2 regions of the Idiomarina sp. 29L genome follow, and region 1 is predicted to be linked to the other one. Evidence: predicted binding sites of a transcription regulator. Region 1 holds the regulator's gene; the other holds the start of a gene.
What was found. The regulator sigma-54, encoded in region 1, starts transcription at its own class of promoters, with help from an activator protein. The targets are predictions, from matches to a motif close to GTTGGCACGNNNNTNGNNT.
Positions count from the first base shown of each region.

Region 2: the regulator sigma-54 is predicted to act here: its motif matches at 6,616-6,634, upstream of EST55_RS08600 (P-II family nitrogen regulator).

Region 1 is NZ_SDJS01000002.1:344,240-352,686, forward strand. Features, by position in the region: gene EST55_RS05280 (KpsF/GutQ family sugar-phosphate isomerase) at 1-256, shown strand, start outside; gene kdsC (3-deoxy-manno-octulosonate-8-phosphatase KdsC) at 258-812, shown strand; gene lptC (LPS export ABC transporter periplasmic protein LptC) at 809-1,372, shown strand; gene lptA (lipopolysaccharide transport periplasmic protein LptA) at 1,341-1,877, shown strand; gene lptB (LPS export ABC transporter ATP-binding protein) at 1,880-2,605, shown strand; gene EST55_RS05305 (RNA polymerase factor sigma-54) at 2,627-4,087, shown strand; gene hpf (ribosome hibernation promoting factor) at 4,114-4,401, shown strand; gene ptsN (PTS IIA-like nitrogen regulatory protein PtsN) at 4,405-4,875, shown strand; gene rapZ (RNase adapter RapZ) at 4,866-5,717, shown strand; gene EST55_RS05325 (HPr family phosphocarrier protein) at 5,710-5,985, shown strand; gene mgtE (magnesium transporter) at 5,989-7,350, shown strand; gene pmbA (metalloprotease PmbA) at 7,375-8,447, opposite strand, start outside.
Region 2 is NZ_SDJS01000003.1:243,594-252,040, forward strand. Features, by position in the region: gene EST55_RS08565 (SLC13 family permease) at 1-71, shown strand, start outside; gene EST55_RS08570 (TIGR03545 family protein) at 84-1,835, opposite strand; gene EST55_RS08575 (DUF2062 domain-containing protein) at 1,838-2,344, opposite strand; gene EST55_RS08580 (RimK family protein) at 2,475-3,938, shown strand; gene EST55_RS08585 (N-acetyltransferase) at 3,955-4,416, shown strand; gene glpQ (glycerophosphodiester phosphodiesterase) at 4,391-5,410, opposite strand; gene EST55_RS08595 (cysteine synthase A) at 5,403-6,455, opposite strand; gene EST55_RS08600 (P-II family nitrogen regulator) at 6,671-7,009, shown strand; gene EST55_RS08605 (ammonium transporter) at 7,022-8,209, shown strand; gene cfa (cyclopropane fatty acyl phospholipid synthase) at 8,281-8,447, shown strand, end outside.

The DNA.
Region 1 (8,447 bases):
TCACGGCCGATTAGCCGGCATTTTTACCGATGGTGATTTACGCCGTATTCTGGATAATCAGGTCGATGTGCACAGCACCTCTATTGCTGATGTGATGACGCGTTCATGCACGACCGCGAATGCGGATATGCTGGCTGCCGAAGCATTAAAACTAATGCAAGATCGCAAAATAAACGGACTGATTATTACCGACCATGAAGGTCGTCCTTGCGGCGCAATGAATATGCATGACTTACTGCAAGCGGGAGTTCTGTAACATGGAGTGTATTAATACCTGGTATGGGGACATTGAAAAGCAATTGTTTGAGCGCTTCTCAAAGGTTCGGCTGTTAATTCTCGACGTCGATGGTGTTTTTTCGGATGGTCGAATATACCTTGGCAACGATGGTGAAGAGCTGAAAGCTTTCCACACTCGGGACGGCTTTGGTATGAAAGCACTTAAGAATGCGGGCATACAGACAGCTGTCATCACCGGTCGCCAATCGAACATCGTTGAGCGTCGAATGCAGCATTTAGACGTGTCTGACATCTATCAGGGACAAGCCGACAAAACCCAGGCATATAATGAGCTTCTGACTCATCACGGCGTGAATGCTGAACAGACTGCCTATGTCGGAGACGACACACCCGATCTTCCGCTGATACAGCAAGCCGGCATTGGTGTTGCTGTAAAAGATGCACACCCTTCCATTCAACAGCAGGCTCAATACATTACCCGCTGTGCCGGTGGCTTTGGCGCGGTTCGTGAGGTGTGTGACTTGATTATGTTAAGTCAGGGACTTTTGCATGACGCCAAAGGAGCCAGTGTGTGAATTGGCGCATCGTCGGTATTATAGTTCTTCTGTTTGGTGCCGGACTATTGCTCGTTCTGCGCCCTTTTAGTGACGATGGCAGAGAAAGCGCTGCCACGGCGACCAAACTGATGCAGCCAGATTTTACCGCCTACGGACTTGAAACCAAAATATTTGAAAGTGATGGCGTCCTGGCGCATAAGATTCGCTCAGAAGAAATGGCTCATTACAACCAAATAGGTTTAACCGAGCTCAAGCAGCCTCAATACTCAATATTTTCGGAAGACGGCACAGAGACCTGGCAAGTCACCGCCGAGCAGGGTACCTTTTACGATGATAAAACGCTGATTCTGGAGCGTAGCGTTGAAATATTAGCATTGCAGGAAAGTTCTCCCATACAGCGCGTTATGACAGAATATCTGGTTATCGACTTAGCCAATGAATCAATGAGCACTGAATACCCGGTATTAATGCGAGGTCCGCAAGTGGAAGTTCGCGGAGATGGTTTAAGCGCCGACATGAGCGCAGAAATGATGGAGTTAAAACGACATGTTAAAACGGTTTTCCAGCCTAAGTCTTAGCTTTTTTGTGCTTATCGCATTGCCTTTGACGGCGATGGCGCAAGGAAAGGCTGACTTTAAAAAGCCGATGGAAGTCGAGTCAAGCCATGAGCAATTCGACATAAAAAACAATAAGTTAGTACTTACTGACAATGTTGTTATCCGTCAGGGCACACTACTTATTAAGGCGGACCGACTCGAAGCCTCTGCCAGCGAAAGCGGCGAGCAGGCGGACACCTTTATTGCAGAAGGTTCACCGGCAACCTACACGCAGACCCTGGAAAACGGCAACGATATTAGCGCTCAGGCAAATAAAATAACCTACTTCCAAGTCGAACAACGTCTCGAGCTCAGCGGGGACGCGAAAATCTCTCAGGGCACAAGCAGTTCAAGCGGTGATACGATCGTCTACGACTTAGCCGCACAGACGATCTCTGCAAGCAGCTCTGATGCCGATAACGGGCGCGTAATTACGATATTTACGCCGAAAACAAAAGACGACAAAACCGACAACGAGAACCCTTAATTATGGCCACCTTACGAGTCAAACATCTTGCCAAAAGCTTTAAGCGTCGTCAGGTTGTAAAGGACGTTAGCCTGGAGGTCAGTCAGGGCCAGATTATTGGGCTCTTAGGGCCCAATGGTGCGGGGAAAACAACGACGTTTTATATGATTGTCGGCTTAATCAACAGCGACAAAGGCCAGATTTTACTAGACAAAGACGACCTAACGTCTCTGCCAATGCATGAGCGTGCTCGCCGCGGAATTGGTTATCTACCGCAAGAAGCATCGATTTTCAGAAAGCTGACCGTGCGCGATAACCTGATGGCGATATTAGAAACCCGTAAAGAGCTTTCAGCGGACGCTCGCGAAGAACAGCTCGACTCGCTTCTTGAAGAGTTCAATATTGGTCATATTGCGAACAGTCTGGGGATGAGCTTATCCGGCGGTGAGAGACGTCGTGTCGAAATTGCCCGCGCCCTTGCCGCAGAGCCCACGTTTATTCTTCTGGATGAGCCCTTTGCAGGCGTCGACCCAATTTCGGTTATCGACATTAAGAAAATTGTTGAACATTTAAAGCAGCGTGGTATTGGTGTACTTATTACAGACCACAATGTCAGAGAAACCTTGTCCGTTTGTGAGCATGCGTACATTGTTAGTCACGGAGAACTTATTGCCAGCGGAGATGCAGAAAGTATATTATCGAATCAACAGGTTAAAGATGTTTACCTCGGTGAGCAGTTCACCCTTTAACGTGATACCGGGACGATAACCATGAGACAAAGTCTGCAGCTAAAAATTGGTCAGCAACTGACCATGACGCCTCAGTTACAACAAGCGATACGCTTGCTGCAGCTTTCTTCGCTCGACTTACAGGCTGAAATTCAGGACGCGCTGGACAATAACCCGTTACTGGAAGTTGAAAGCGAACAACCTCATGACGGTGACAGCACCGACTCCCCTCATTCGTCAAATAAAGACGACAGTCAGCGTGAAACCTCCGATGTTATAAAAACTCAGGAAATGCCAGAAGACCTCCCTGTGGACAGCACATGGGATGATACCTATTCATCGTCGACTCCTGCTACCGGAGCGGCCTCAAACGGCAAATCCTACGACGGTGACTATGAGGTGTACCAAGGCTCAACGAGCGAGTCTTTGCAAGACCATCTGATTTGGCAAATGCAACTGTCGCACTTTTCTGAAGAAGACACTGCGATTGGCGAAGCCATTATCGAAGCCATTGACGACAATGGTTATTTAACAACGAATATTGAAGACATTATTGAGTCTGTGCGCTTACCCGAGGTTGGCGAAGAAGAAGTCTGCATGGTACTCAAGCGCATCCAACACTTTGACCCAGTCGGTGTCGGCGCACGTACCGTCAGCGAGTGCCTGGCGATTCAATTACGACAACTGGACGACAGCACGCCGTTTAAGCTCGCTGCTATCACTCTGGTTAGCGAGCATATGGACTTGCTGGGCAACCGAGACTTCCGCAATATCCAGAAAAAGCTCAAATTAACCGAAAATGACTTACGTGAAGTCATGCGGCTGATTCAGCAAATGCACCCGCACCCGGGCGAACAAGTTGCTCAACAAGAAGTTGAGTACGTGATTCCTGACGTTGCGGTCATGAAAAAGAATGGTCGCTGGGTGGTCGAATTAAACCCGGATAGCGTACCTAAATTAAAGGTCAATGAAGAATACGCGGCACTGAGTAAAGCGGCGAAGTCCTCGGCAGACAGTCAGTACATTAAAAACCATACACAGGAAGCGCGTTGGTTTATTAAAAGTCTGGAGAGTCGCAATGAAACGCTGTTGAAAGTTGCCAACTGTATTGTTCAGCGCCAGCAGGGCTTTTTTGAGTACGGTGAAGAGGCCATGAAACCAATGGTACTCAATGATGTCGCTGAAGCCGTGGAAATGCATGAAAGCACCATTTCACGGGTAACAACGCAGAAGTTTCTGCACTGCCCACGAGGCATTTTTGAATTAAAATACTTTTTCTCTAGCCATGTCAGTACAGAAGGTGGAGGTGAGTGTTCAAGTACCGCAATACGTGCTTTAATTAAGAAGTTAGTCGCTGCAGAAAACCGTAGCAAACCATTAAGCGACAGCAAAATCGCTGAACTGATAGCCGAGCAAGGCATCAAAGTAGCGAGGAGGACAATTGCGAAGTATCGGGAATCACTGAATATTCCCTCATCGAGTCAACGCAAGAGTCTTTTATAACTTGTAAACTGCAGAAGGAAGACGTTATGCAAATTAATCTTACTGGTCATCATATCGATATCACTGAGTCTCTACGTGAGTATGTGGACACAAAATTTGCTAAGTTAGAGCGCCATTTTGACCATATCACCAACGTTCACGTCATCCTTAATGTTGAAAAAACGAATCAAAAAGCGGAAGCTACCGTGCACCTGAACGGCGGCGAGATTTTCGCTGACTCTGTTCACGATGATATGTACGCAGCCATTGATGGTTTAATCGATAAGCTTGACCGTCAGGTTATTAAACACAAAGAAAAAATGAAAAAGCATTAGTCCATGCAAATAAGTGAGTTGTTAAGCCCCGACTGCACCAGGTGTGCAGTCGAGGGTGCAAGTAAAAAGCGGTTATTAGAAACCATTAGCCAAATTGTCGCGCCAAAACTGTCAGGCATTACTCGTCATGACATTTTTGAAAGCTTGGTTAACCGTGAACGCTTAGGAAGTACCGGTATTGGTTTAGGTATTGCTATTCCTCATGGGCGACTCGCTAAAGCCAGCCATCCGGTTGCGGTGTTATTGACGTTAGACGAGCCAATCGAGTTTGACGCGATTGATAACCAACCTGTGGACATTATTTTTGCGCTGTTAGTGCCAGAGTCAGAGCATGAAAATCATTTGCAGACATTAGCAGCCGTTGCCCGTCGCATGAATGACAAAGACTGCACCCGCGCGCTTCGGAACGCTGAAAGTGACAACGCACTTTATCAATTATTTATTGGGGAAGGTGAAGATAAGCCATGCAACTGATTATTGTCAGTGGTCGCTCGGGATCGGGTAAAACTATCGCCCTTCGAGTACTCGAGGATCTTGGCTTTTACTGCGTCGACAACTTACCCATTAGCCTACTTCCCACGCTGGTTCATGCGGTCATGGAGCAGTATTCAAAAATTGCCATCAGCATTGACGTTAGAAACCTGCCCGAACATTCGGAAGAGCTGCTTGACTCGCTAAACTTTTTACCCAAAGGGGTTGAACCAGAAGTACTGTTCATTGATGCCGACGACAACACCTTACTGAAGCGCTTTGGTGAAACACGCCGTTTGCACCCGCTCTCACAAAAGGAGTTACCTTTAGTTGATGCGCTTCAGGCAGAACGGAAGTTGCTCGAACCAATTATGGAGCGCGCCACCTGGCGCCTGGACAGCAGCGACTTATCGTTACACCAGTTAAGTGAAGAAGTGCGCGAGCGTGTGCTCGGCCGAGCAGACAAAAAACTGATTATCGTTTTTCAGTCTTTTGGTTTTAAGTATGGACTGCCGAAAGACGCTGATTTTGTATTTGATGCACGCATATTACCAAACCCGCACTGGCAACCTGAACTGAAGTTGCTAACCGGCTTAGATGCAGACGTACAGCATTATTTTCGCCAACAGCCGTTGGTCACGAAGTTTGTCTATCAGCTCGAAAACTTTTTAGGCACTTGGCTGCCTCACTTTCAACGCAGTAACCGCAGCTATTTAACGATTGCGACAGGCTGTACTGGTGGGCAGCATCGCTCCGTTTATATTTCACAGCAGTTAGCGGAGCGCTTTGAACAAAAATCAGTGAAAGTTCAGGTTCGTCACCGGGAGTTAAAGCAGCATGAGTAAAGCTTGCAAGACGCTTGTTATACGCAATAAACTGGGCCTTCATGCTAGGGCTGCGACCAAACTTGCGCAGCTCACACAGTCATTCAAGTCAGAAATTACCGTTCAGCAGGGTGAACAATGCGTTAACGCTGCCAGTGTTATGTGCTTAATGCTGCTCGCCAGTCAACAAGGTAAGTCGGTCGAAGTTTGTGCCGAAGGCGATGACGCAGAAGACGCATTAATAGCGGTGAGCGAATTGTTCGAAGATCGCTTTGAGGAAAACGAGTAACCAATGATAGCCGAGCTGTCCGATAAAGAATACGCCATGCAACGAATTCAGGAGGTTAACTCTGCGTTAGCCGACGGTATGTTCGTGGCAGCTCGACGCATGCTGCACAACATGCCGGCCTGCGATGTCGCTTTACTGTTAGAGTCTTCTCCACCGAAAAGCCGTTCTAAAATCTGGAAGCTGGTCGATATTGACGAGCACGGTGAAATTCTTGAAGAGCTGAACGAAGAAGTTCAGAAAGACATTATTCGTCAGATGGCTCCGGAAAATCTGGCGGCAGCGACCGAAGGCATGGACACCGATGACCTCGCCTACGTTCTGCGTGGTTTGCCGGAGCCGGTGTATCAGGAAGTCTTAAAGTCCATGGACGAAGGCGACCGGGAGCGGGCAGAAACCGCTCTTTCCTACGCCGAAGACAGCGCTGGTGGTATCATGAATACCGATACCATTACCGTACGCTCAGACGTCACTATCGACGTTGTATTGCGTTATCTGCGCCTTAAAGGAGAGTTACCCGAAGCAACCGATAAACTCTATGTCGTTGATCGCAATGAGAAAGTCACTGGTGAGATTTCGTTGACTCAGTTACTTACAGTCGACCCCAGCCGCCGCATCGATGAAATTATGTCATCGGATATTACGACCATACCCGTCGATATGGAAGAAACCGAAGTGGCTAAGCTTTTTGAGCGACATGACTGGGTTTCTGCACCGGTTGTCGATAGTGAGCAACAACTTGTGGGTCGTATTACGATCGATGATGTAGTTGATATTATTCGTGAAGAAGCTCAGCACTCGATGCTCAGTATGGCGGGCTTGGAAGATGACGAGGATACCTTTGCGCCGGTATTGAAAAGTACCCGCCGCCGTACCGTATGGCTTGCGGTTAACTTGGTGACAGCCTTATTAGCCGCCATGGTCAGTTCACTGTTTGAAGACATACTGGCGCAAATGGCCATACTGGCTATTTTGAACACCATAGTTCCTAGTATGGGCGGCATTGCCGGTAGTCAAACCTTAACACTGGTTATTCGAGGTATGGCGCTCGGCCATATCGGATCCAGTAACTCCCGATGGTTAATCGGTAAAGAGCTCGCGATAGGCTTCTTAAACGGCGTAATATGGTCGGTGCTTATTGCTGCAGTCGTTGCGCTTTGGAAGCAAGACTTACTGGTTGGCGGTATTATCGCGTTCGCTATGATGATGAACCTATTAGCCGCAGGGCTGGCGGGGGCAACCGTTCCGCTTATGTTGAAGCGTTTTAACATTGACCCTGCACTTGCCGGTGGCGTAATTTTAACCACGGTGACCGATGTCGTCGGTATTTTCGCCTTCCTTGGCTCAGCGACTCTCCTGCTTTCTTAAGCGCCTTAGTGTTGTAAAGGCAGGCTAATGACCTGCCACACTCATTTGTTCTAACAGTACAGAGCCAGTGTGCAATGCATGTCGTTCATCGGTATCGTTGCCAATAGCAACGATGTTCGCCAGCATATCTTTTAAGTTGCCAGCTATTGTGACTTCTTCAACTGGGTACTGAACTTCGCCATTTTCGACCCAAAAGCCTGCAGCGCCGCGAGAATAGTCGCCGTTAACGAGGTTAACGCCCTGCCCCATGACTTCAGTCACCAAAAGCCCGGTTCCCATTTGCTGGCAAAGCTGCTGTAGCGACTTATCCTGTTGACTGACCCGCCAGTTATGAATACCACCTGCATGGCCGGTCGGTTGCATATCCATTTTACGAGCCGCATAACTGGTCAATAAGTACGTTTCCAATACGCCCTTATCGACAATAGTTCTATCCTGTGTTTTAAGACCTTCGGCGTCAAATGGTGTGCTGGCTAAGCCGCCAACAATATGAGGACGCTCTTGAATAGTCAGCCATTCCGGGAGCACTGATTTTCCTAAATAATCGAGTAAGAAGCTCGACTTGCGGTACAAGTTTCCGCCGCTAATGGCTGAGACGAAATGCCCAAACAAACTACCCGCAATATCAGCACGAAAAATGACCGGAACCTTGGCCGTTGGAACCTGTCTGGCCCCCAAACGAGACAAGGTTTCGTTAGCGGCATCTTCTGCCACTTTTTCCGGTGTCCATAAGTCAGATGTTTTTCTCGCCACGGTATAACTCATATCACGCTGCATTTTATCGCCTTCACGAGCAATAAGCGCACAACCTAAGTTATGGCGAGACTGTAGGAAGCCACCAATAAAGTCGTGTGTGTTGCCATAAACCCGAAAACCGGTGTGACTACCGTAGTGTGCTCCATCGGAATTCACTATACGCTCGTCTAGGTTCAATGCATGCTTTTCGCACGCCAACGCTTGCTCAATAGCATATTCAGCACTTTGATCACCCGGATGACACAAATCTAAATCCGCAATATCGGTTGCCATAAGCTCGGACGGTGCTAAGCCATTGTAGGGGTCCGGCGACGTAAAACGGGCAATATCACAGGCTTTGT
Region 2 (8,447 bases), on a different contig from region 1:
CAATAGCTGCGGTTACCGTGGTTGTCCCTTTGATTGGGCTAGCTATCGCTATTGGCCTGTTTATGATTTAAAGCTTATTAGGCTTAAGAGTCGCCAAACAGGCGGCCCTTAAGCTTGTCTTTCAGGCTGTCTTCGAGTTTAGACTTCAGCAACTCTTCCAACTTCTGACCTTTTTCGCCTGACTCGCTGTTCCATTGCGTCAGGTTTTGTAGGAGCTCTTCCTGACCGCCAAGCTGTTCAGACACTTTCGCGGTTAAGTCGGCTTTTATATCCGCCAACTTACCATCCGCCTCCGCCATAGCGGTATCGGCTAATAAGCTGCCTAGCTGGTCATCTAAGTCGGAATCGAAACTCAACGATGGACTTTGAATATCGCCGGCAATGTTGGTAGCAATATCCAGACGTTGTAATTGTTCCAGTGCGCTGGCAATCGCATTTGTCAGTTTGCTGGAGCCGCTGGCATCCATATCGAGGTTCAGCATTCTGACCATCGCAGTACCATCAAGCTTGTTTTCTCTGACTAAAATAGTGCCGTCACTGTCGAGCAATGAAGAGACAATTTGGGCACTTAGCTCAGCACTCTGGCTTAACCCGAGATTTTGCAGTTGTGCACCTTTTAGCTGCCATTGCTGTTTGGCATCAATACCCAAGTCTGTTAGTGACAACTCACCATTTAAGTTAAACGCTTTCCATAATTCACTGTTATCAGCACGCGCCTGGTACGTCGTGGGTTGTCCAAGCAAATTGTGCTGGTGGGTAATATTTTGCCAGTCGACATCAATAACGGTGCCGGCGACCATAAACTCGGTACGCGCCTTTTTAATTAAAAATTCTGGCGGCGCATCTTGTTCAGCAAAAGAAATACGTTGTCCCTCACCCCGCACCGGCTCAACGGTTCCGGAGTTGTCTGAGCGCGCCAGCATCGGTCCCAACTGCTCATAGGCCAGCAACAGGTATTGGCTCCACTGCTTTGCTTGCTCACCCAGCAGCAAGCCAGTTACGTTCTGTAAGCCCTGACCATCCATACTAAAAAACGACTTGATTCTGTCAATGTCATTACCGGGGGCATTTTTCAGCTCTGCCACTTGTGTTTGCAGCACGTCTTTCGCTTCTGACACTCTGTCACGGAAGTTTGTGACCGCCTCTTTGTCTTTACGAATCGATTCCTTCAGTTCATCGAGCGCCTTTTTCCGTGCAGCAATGTCACCAAGCCCAGAGGTATCACTGTCCGTTATTTCTTTCAGTTTTTGCTCATACTCCTTTATTTTATCTTCACTCGGCAGAGCCTCTTTTGCAGCCAGCACCTGCTGCTTCTGTTGTTCATACGTTTGCTTCGACTCTTCAATGACTTTGTCAGTCCGCAAGTCAACCTGAGCGACAATTTCGTCAGTTGAAGGCAATGACATTTTTAAGTTTTCCCAGGACTGTCCAGCCCATTGCTTCATGTCTTCTTCTGACGGCAGAACGTAAACTTCCCCCTCACTGTCGCGTTCCTGGTTAACACGAATGCCAGTCATTGTTAGTTGTTCAATTAAGGTACGTCCCAAAATCAGCTCGGTTGGACTAATGTCAGCAGACGCTTCCCCCACCTGCACCCGGTTATGTGTCGGTTGCTGGGGGTTAGTTACTTGCACACCCTTTATGCGCAGCGCCAACGGTGACCAGTTGTGCTCGACCCGTTCAATATTCACTTCAGCGCCATTCAAACGCCCCAGCGTATGCTCTAAAGTAACCTTAATAATGGCGTCCAGAAATAACCACGAAATAGCCACCAACAGCAGCACAAACCCGGCAAATACGGCCAGTCCGGGCCAACGAATAATACCCCGCTTCATAATTACCCCCTAAGACTCGAGTAAATTTGCCAGAACCGGCTGCCTTTAATAATTTGCACAACTCGCAGTTTCATAAAGGCTTTTTGAATGCGCTTACGATAGTTGGCGACAATAAAGTAGCTAATCGCAGCAACGAAAGGAGCGGCCAGTAAACTGAAGACCACACTTCCCATCGTTATGGTGTGGTTAAACATCGACAAACGCCCTACCGCACTAGCGTATGCGGCTTCGTATATGCCTTGCCAGCTCGATGCATTAAGAATACTCAATCCCATGTCGTGGAAAACCGGATCCAACAGGTAGGCAATACCGGAAAACACACCGAAAGAAACCAGAAACAAACTTAAGTTCACCCGGAAAATAAGGGCGGCAAGAATAATAATGAGGTTATGGATCCGCCACAGCGGCGTCAGACCAATGAACATTCCTAAAACCACTGCTAAAGCCAGCGCCCATGGGCTCGTTTCCGAGTTCAGCGCCTTCAGCAGCTTCGCCAAAATTGTCAGCATTTATCTGACTCCTTTCAAAGCAAAAAAACAATAAAATCTGCTTGTTATCCGTTATCTTTCTAATATAGTGTCAGTTGCTTTTAATAAGCAAATAAACTCGTGGGTTTTACACTTTTTATATCAGGATATCATGCAAACTCAGGCTCACGTCATTATTGACGACATGGTCGATTGGCAACCATATTACCCTAGCCAAAGCTTACTTAGCGCAAGTGAGTACTTGCAAACGACTCACTCTAATTCGCGTCAAAGTATTTTAAACCTTTGTAACGACCTGTCTTACTTGTCGACTGGCTACTATGTCAGTTTGCTGGCAGAAGCCCGTGGTCAAAAGGTCATTCCGTCGGTGGCTACCATTAACGATGTGAATAACTTTTCACATTATCAATTACTCATTAATGCCACTGACCGATCACTGCTGCGTTACCTGCAACAGTCTGACAAGCAGTCTTTGTCACTGCTTATTTGCTTTGGTATGTGTGAAGAAAAAGCATTGCGGAATTTTGCTCGGCAAATTTTCGAGCGCTATCCGTGCCCCATCTTGCGAATCCAGCTTGAGTTTAATGGCCGTTGGTACATTTCAGCCTTGCAGGCCGGAGCGTTGAACGAGCTCAATGACGAAGAACAAAGCTTCTTTGGCAATGCGTTAGACCAGTTCAGTAAACGTGTTTGGCGTAAAGCGCGTTCACGCAAAGAGCTGCGTTTTGACTTGGCAATATTGCATAATCCGGAAGAGGCTATTCCCACTTCCGACAAGCGCGCTCTGAGTCAATTCATTAAGGCGGCGAAAGAAGCCGATATCGATGCTGAATTAATTACCGCAGACGATTTTAACCGCTTGCTGGAATTTGACGCCTTGTTTATACGTGAAACGACGCGGATTAACCATTACACCTACCACTTCGCCAAAAAGGCGGAAGCCAATGGCATGGTGGTCATTGACCATCCGGGTGACATTGTTCAGTGTGCGAATAAAGTGTTTCTGAAAGAGTTGCTAGACAAACACAACGTCGCCACACCAAAAACCAAGCTGTTGCTCAGTCAGTCAGCCATTGATTACAAAGCGATTGGTGACAATCTCGGTTACCCCGTCGTGCTCAAAATTCCTGACGGGTCATTTTCAGTGGGTGTTGAAAAAGCAGAGAACCTGGAGCAATTGCAGTCTATCACTGAAGGCTTATTCGAACAGTCCACTATTTTGCTGGCACAAGAGTTTATTAAAACAGAATACGACTGGCGTATTGGCGTGCTGAATAATCGGCCTATCTATGCCTGTCAGTACTTTATGGCACGAAATCACTGGCAAATATACAACCATAAAGAGTCCTCTTCTCGCGCGAAAAGCGGCTCTTTTACAACGCTTGGCGTCCACCAGGCGCCTAAAGACGTGGTTCGTCTGGCATTGCAGGCGACCAGACTTATTGGTGACGGTCTATACGGTGTCGATATTAAACAAACCGAGCGCGGCCCCGTGGTAATAGAGATTAACGATAACCCGTCCATTGAATACGGCGTGGAAGATCTGCACCTGGGGTATGAGCTTTATCGTCTCATTATGGCGGACTTTAACCGCAGGCTAGACGAGCGTAAGTAAGATCAGGTAACCCACAGTGAATGTATACGTTGAGTTGGCTAAGCCTTCAGACCTCGATGAATTAGTTCGCTTGGAGCGCGCGACTTTTGACTACAGCTGCATCAGTCGCCGCAGCTTTAAGCATTTAATTGACTCAGCAACGGCTCACTGTTGGGTGGTGCGGGATGGTGAAAAACTGCTCGGGTATGCATTAGTACTTACGCGTAAGAATAGCCCGGTTTGGCGGCTTTACTCCATTGCTGTTGCACCCAACGCACGAGGCAAAGGCATTGGTCAAAAGCTCATGAATGAGTTGATTGCGTGCGCACGAAAAACCAAAGCGAAAGCCGTTTCACTGGAGGTCAAGTCTGACAATAAGGCCGCTATTGCCTGGTATCAGGATTGCGGCTTTGAAACGGTTGATGTGCTTGCGAGCTATTACGACGATGGCTCCGATGGCTTAAAAATGCGTTTTACTTTTGATCCGGGAAGTCCGTAAAAACGCCTTCTGCACCCGCCGTTTTTAGCCATTGACGTAATTGTGAGTGAGACTCGACCCCCTCAGGTAAGTCGTCCGCGCGCAACGTATACACGTGCACGTCCAGGCCTTTATTATCCGCAGTATCTAACACCGGCGACCACTTTGGCTGTCCCTCGTTAACGCCTTCCAGCACATGATTCAACCAAAGACCAATCCCTTCGGCATAAGATTTCACCGCTTCCAGACCGGCACTGGTGCGCATCGAGCTATAATCGACATCACTCATGCCCCATTCGTTATCGCCAATAAGCTGTATGAGCGGTTGCTCCCAGTTATATTCTCGTTTCAAACGGCGTAGCACTTCCGGATCAAACGATTGCAAAAAGATGGGCGTTGCCATGGTGTCGTGATAACCGTTTTGTGCCAATACTGACATAACAGCGGCTGTTGAGTCGTACCCTTGTTGTAGATACCAGCGTGGCGATTTTATTTCAACATAGACGCCGGTACTCTTGCCGCGTGTACGGTTCAGTTCATGAATGAGTTTCAATTGCTCGTCTAACGTTTGAACCGGAAAGCGAACATCGTTATTAGAGAAGCGGTTCGGGTAAACCAGTTCATAGTCTTTATGACGAGGCGTTATTGACAGCTGCTTTAATTCTCCAAGCGAAAAATCCACCACATAATAATGTCCGTCCGGTCGGTGTTTCTCCGGAAAAACTTGAGAGACATCAGTAATATAATCAAGCACTTCGTCATGCAAAACCACAGGAACACTGTCCCTGGTCAATTGTATGTCTTGTTCGATGTAATCTGCACCCATTGCATGAGCCATCACGGTACTGGCTTGCGAATGCTCAGGCACATATCCTGAGGCCCCCCGGTGCGCTATGTCTAGAAACTGTGGAACTTTAAGGTTCGATAATGAGCCTTCTTGCGGTATTTCCTCTGCCTTTAACGGCAATATCACGACACTGAACAGTGCTGCCGCTAGAGCGATATTTTTAGTCATTGTTCCAACTCACATCTAACACCTTATCGCCCAGCGAGCGGTAACGCTCAAACAGTGTTTCTATTGCTTCAGGTTCCGGGTTTAATTCCCGACCACGCAAGTATTCAGGGTTATAAAGCTTACTGGCCGATCGCTCTCCTAAGTCACAAGCGAAGGTGACAATGCGCTGCCCCGCTCCTTTTCTAAGCGCCGCCGCCAGAGCAGCCGCCACGTTCAATGCAGAGCTGCTGCCGAGCACAATACCGTCTTTGTCCCGCACATAGCGGGAAATAGTCACTAAGTCCTGATCCGGTAAGTTAACCGCATGATCTATTTGGGCCTGCTTAAAGTTTTCGACCAAACGCATAATGCCAATACCTTCGGTCATCGACCCACCGTGCGACACATACTCGCCGGTTTTCAAAAACTCATAAATGCCCGAGCCGTCAGGGTCTGCCAGCCACACGTCAATGTTTGAGTCCTGCTCTTTGAAAAACTTAGAGTTACCGCCAATAGTACCGCCCGTACCTGCCACCGACACAAAAACGTCGATATTACCGTTCATTTGTTCCCAAATTTCGGGCGCGGTGTGCAGGTAATGCGCCCGTGCGTTACTGGTATTTTCAAACTGATTCGCCCACCAGCAATCATCGCGCTCTTCTGCTAACCGGCGCGCCGTATGGTAAAAGTGGTTTTCATTTTTAAACGGCACTGGGTCAACCGCCATAAGCTCACCGCCATGCAAACGTATCATTCGCTCTTTTTCCGGCGTCTGGTCATTCGGCATCACTGCCAGCATGTTTAAGCCGTATGCTTTGGCAACCACTGCCAGGCCAATGCCTGTATTTCCCGCAGTGCCCTCAACCACCGTCATACCGGGCTTGAGTTCGCCTCGCTCCATGGCATCTTCGATAAGTTGCTTAGCCGCGCGATCCTTAATCGAACCGCCCGGGTTTTGAAACTCGCATTTCACGAATATATCGCAACCGGTCAAGTCCGATAACGACGGAATACGCAACAAATCGGTCTGTCCAATTAAGTCACTCTGACGTTCACCTACCAGCATGGCTAAACCCTGTAATCATTCAATAGTGTTGGTAAATAGTATCTCTTCTGAGCGCACTGCATCAACAGAACTTTTTGGTGCAGTGCACTGGCATAGTGCACATTCCCGGTCGGAAACGATCATAAAAATAAAATTATTTAATATTATCAATAACTTAACTTTTGGCATGGTTCGTGAATAGGAGGTAACAACATTTATTTAACAAGGTAAAGCTCATGAAAATGATCATTGCACTCATTAAGCCTTATAAACTAGACGACGTTAAAGAGTCCCTATTCGAAATAGGATGCCGAGGGCTGACCGTGTCTGAAGTCAGAGGCGTCGGTCGCCAGAAGGGGCATACCGAACTTTACCGCGGTGCCGAATACACTGTTGATTTCCTGCCTAAAATTCGTATCGAAATTGCGGTCACCGAAGCCCAGCTCGATCGTGCATTAGAAGTTATTCAAGCCGCCGCCCAAACCGGAACTATTGGTGACGGCAAAATTTTTGTCACACCGCTGGAGCAATGTATACGCATCCGAACGGGTGAAACTGACGAACACGCTTTATAAGAGGAACCTATTATGGATTATCAGCAGCAACTGGCTCAGCTTCCCTTTGTTTTAGATACCTTCTTTTTGCTCATCTCCGGCGCCTTGGTTATGTGGATGGCAGCAGGCTTTTCAATGCTCGAAGCCGGCCTGGTAAGAGCTAAAAACACGACAGAAATACTCACCAAAAACATCACCTTGTATGCATTAGCCTGCCTTAGTTACCTATTTATTGGTTACTCGGTCATGTACCCGGATGCAGCGCCTACTACCCATTCAGCCGATGCCGGCTTCTTTTTTCAAATGGTGTTTGTTGCCACCGCAATGTCTATTGTTTCAGGCGTTGTAGCAGAGCGTATGAAACTCAATAGCTTCTTAATTTTTTGTATTGCATTAAGCGCCCTAATATACCCTGTACAAGGTGCCTGGAGTTGGGGTGGCGGTTTCTTGGCAGAGCTTGGCTTTGTCGACTTTGCCGGCTCAAGCATTGTTCATTTAACCGGAGCATCTGCCGCTTTTGCTGCGGTTCTGCTGCTTGGCCCGAGACTTGGCAAATACTCTCGAAGCGGCGCGGTCATGGCTATTCCCGGCGCGAATATGCCATTAGCGACATTAGGTACGTTGATTCTATGGTTCGGCTGGTTCGGCTTTAATGGCGGTTCACAGTTAGCGTTAAGTTCGGTCAATGACGCCAACGCCATTGCATCTGCTTTCGTCAACACCAACATATCCGCTGCCGGGGGAACGGTTGCCGCTTATGCTTTTACCAAAGTGTTTTTTAAAAAAGCTGACCTGACCATGATTTTAAACGGCACACTGGCAGGGTTGGTCGCTATTACGGCGCAACCAGTAACACCGCCGAGTTGGTTAGCGGCAACTATTGGTCTCGTCGCCGGTATTATCGTTGTTCTGTCAATTATCGTCTTAGATAAACTGCACATCGATGATCCCGTTGGAGCGATATCCGTTCACGGCGTTATCGGTATATTCGGTACGCTTGTGGTGCCGCTGAGTGATTCAAGCGCAGCATTCCTGACACAGTTTATCGGTCTATCGATCATTCTCGCCTGGGGTTTTCTGACCAGTCTCCTGGTTTGGGGCTTACTGAAAGTGACTCTAGGTATAAGAGTAACGAAAGAAGAGGAATATTCAGGGCTCGACAAAGTTGACTGCGGTGTAGAGGCTTATCCGGAGTTTATTCGTTCCCCCGAGGGACAATGAGTAGTCATTGTCAGGGTTATAGCTTCCTGTTAAGTTAATGCGACATTTCTGTAAAGAATGGACCAAATGTTATGGCAACGTCCAAAGCGTATGTTGAGGAATTATTAGCCAAGGCCGATATTCGCATTAACGGAAACCGGGCCTGGGATATGCAAGTTCATGACGAGTCTGTTTTTGATGAGGCTTTGTCTCGTGGGAACCTGGGACTCGGCGAGTCTTACATGGCTCGCCTGTGGGA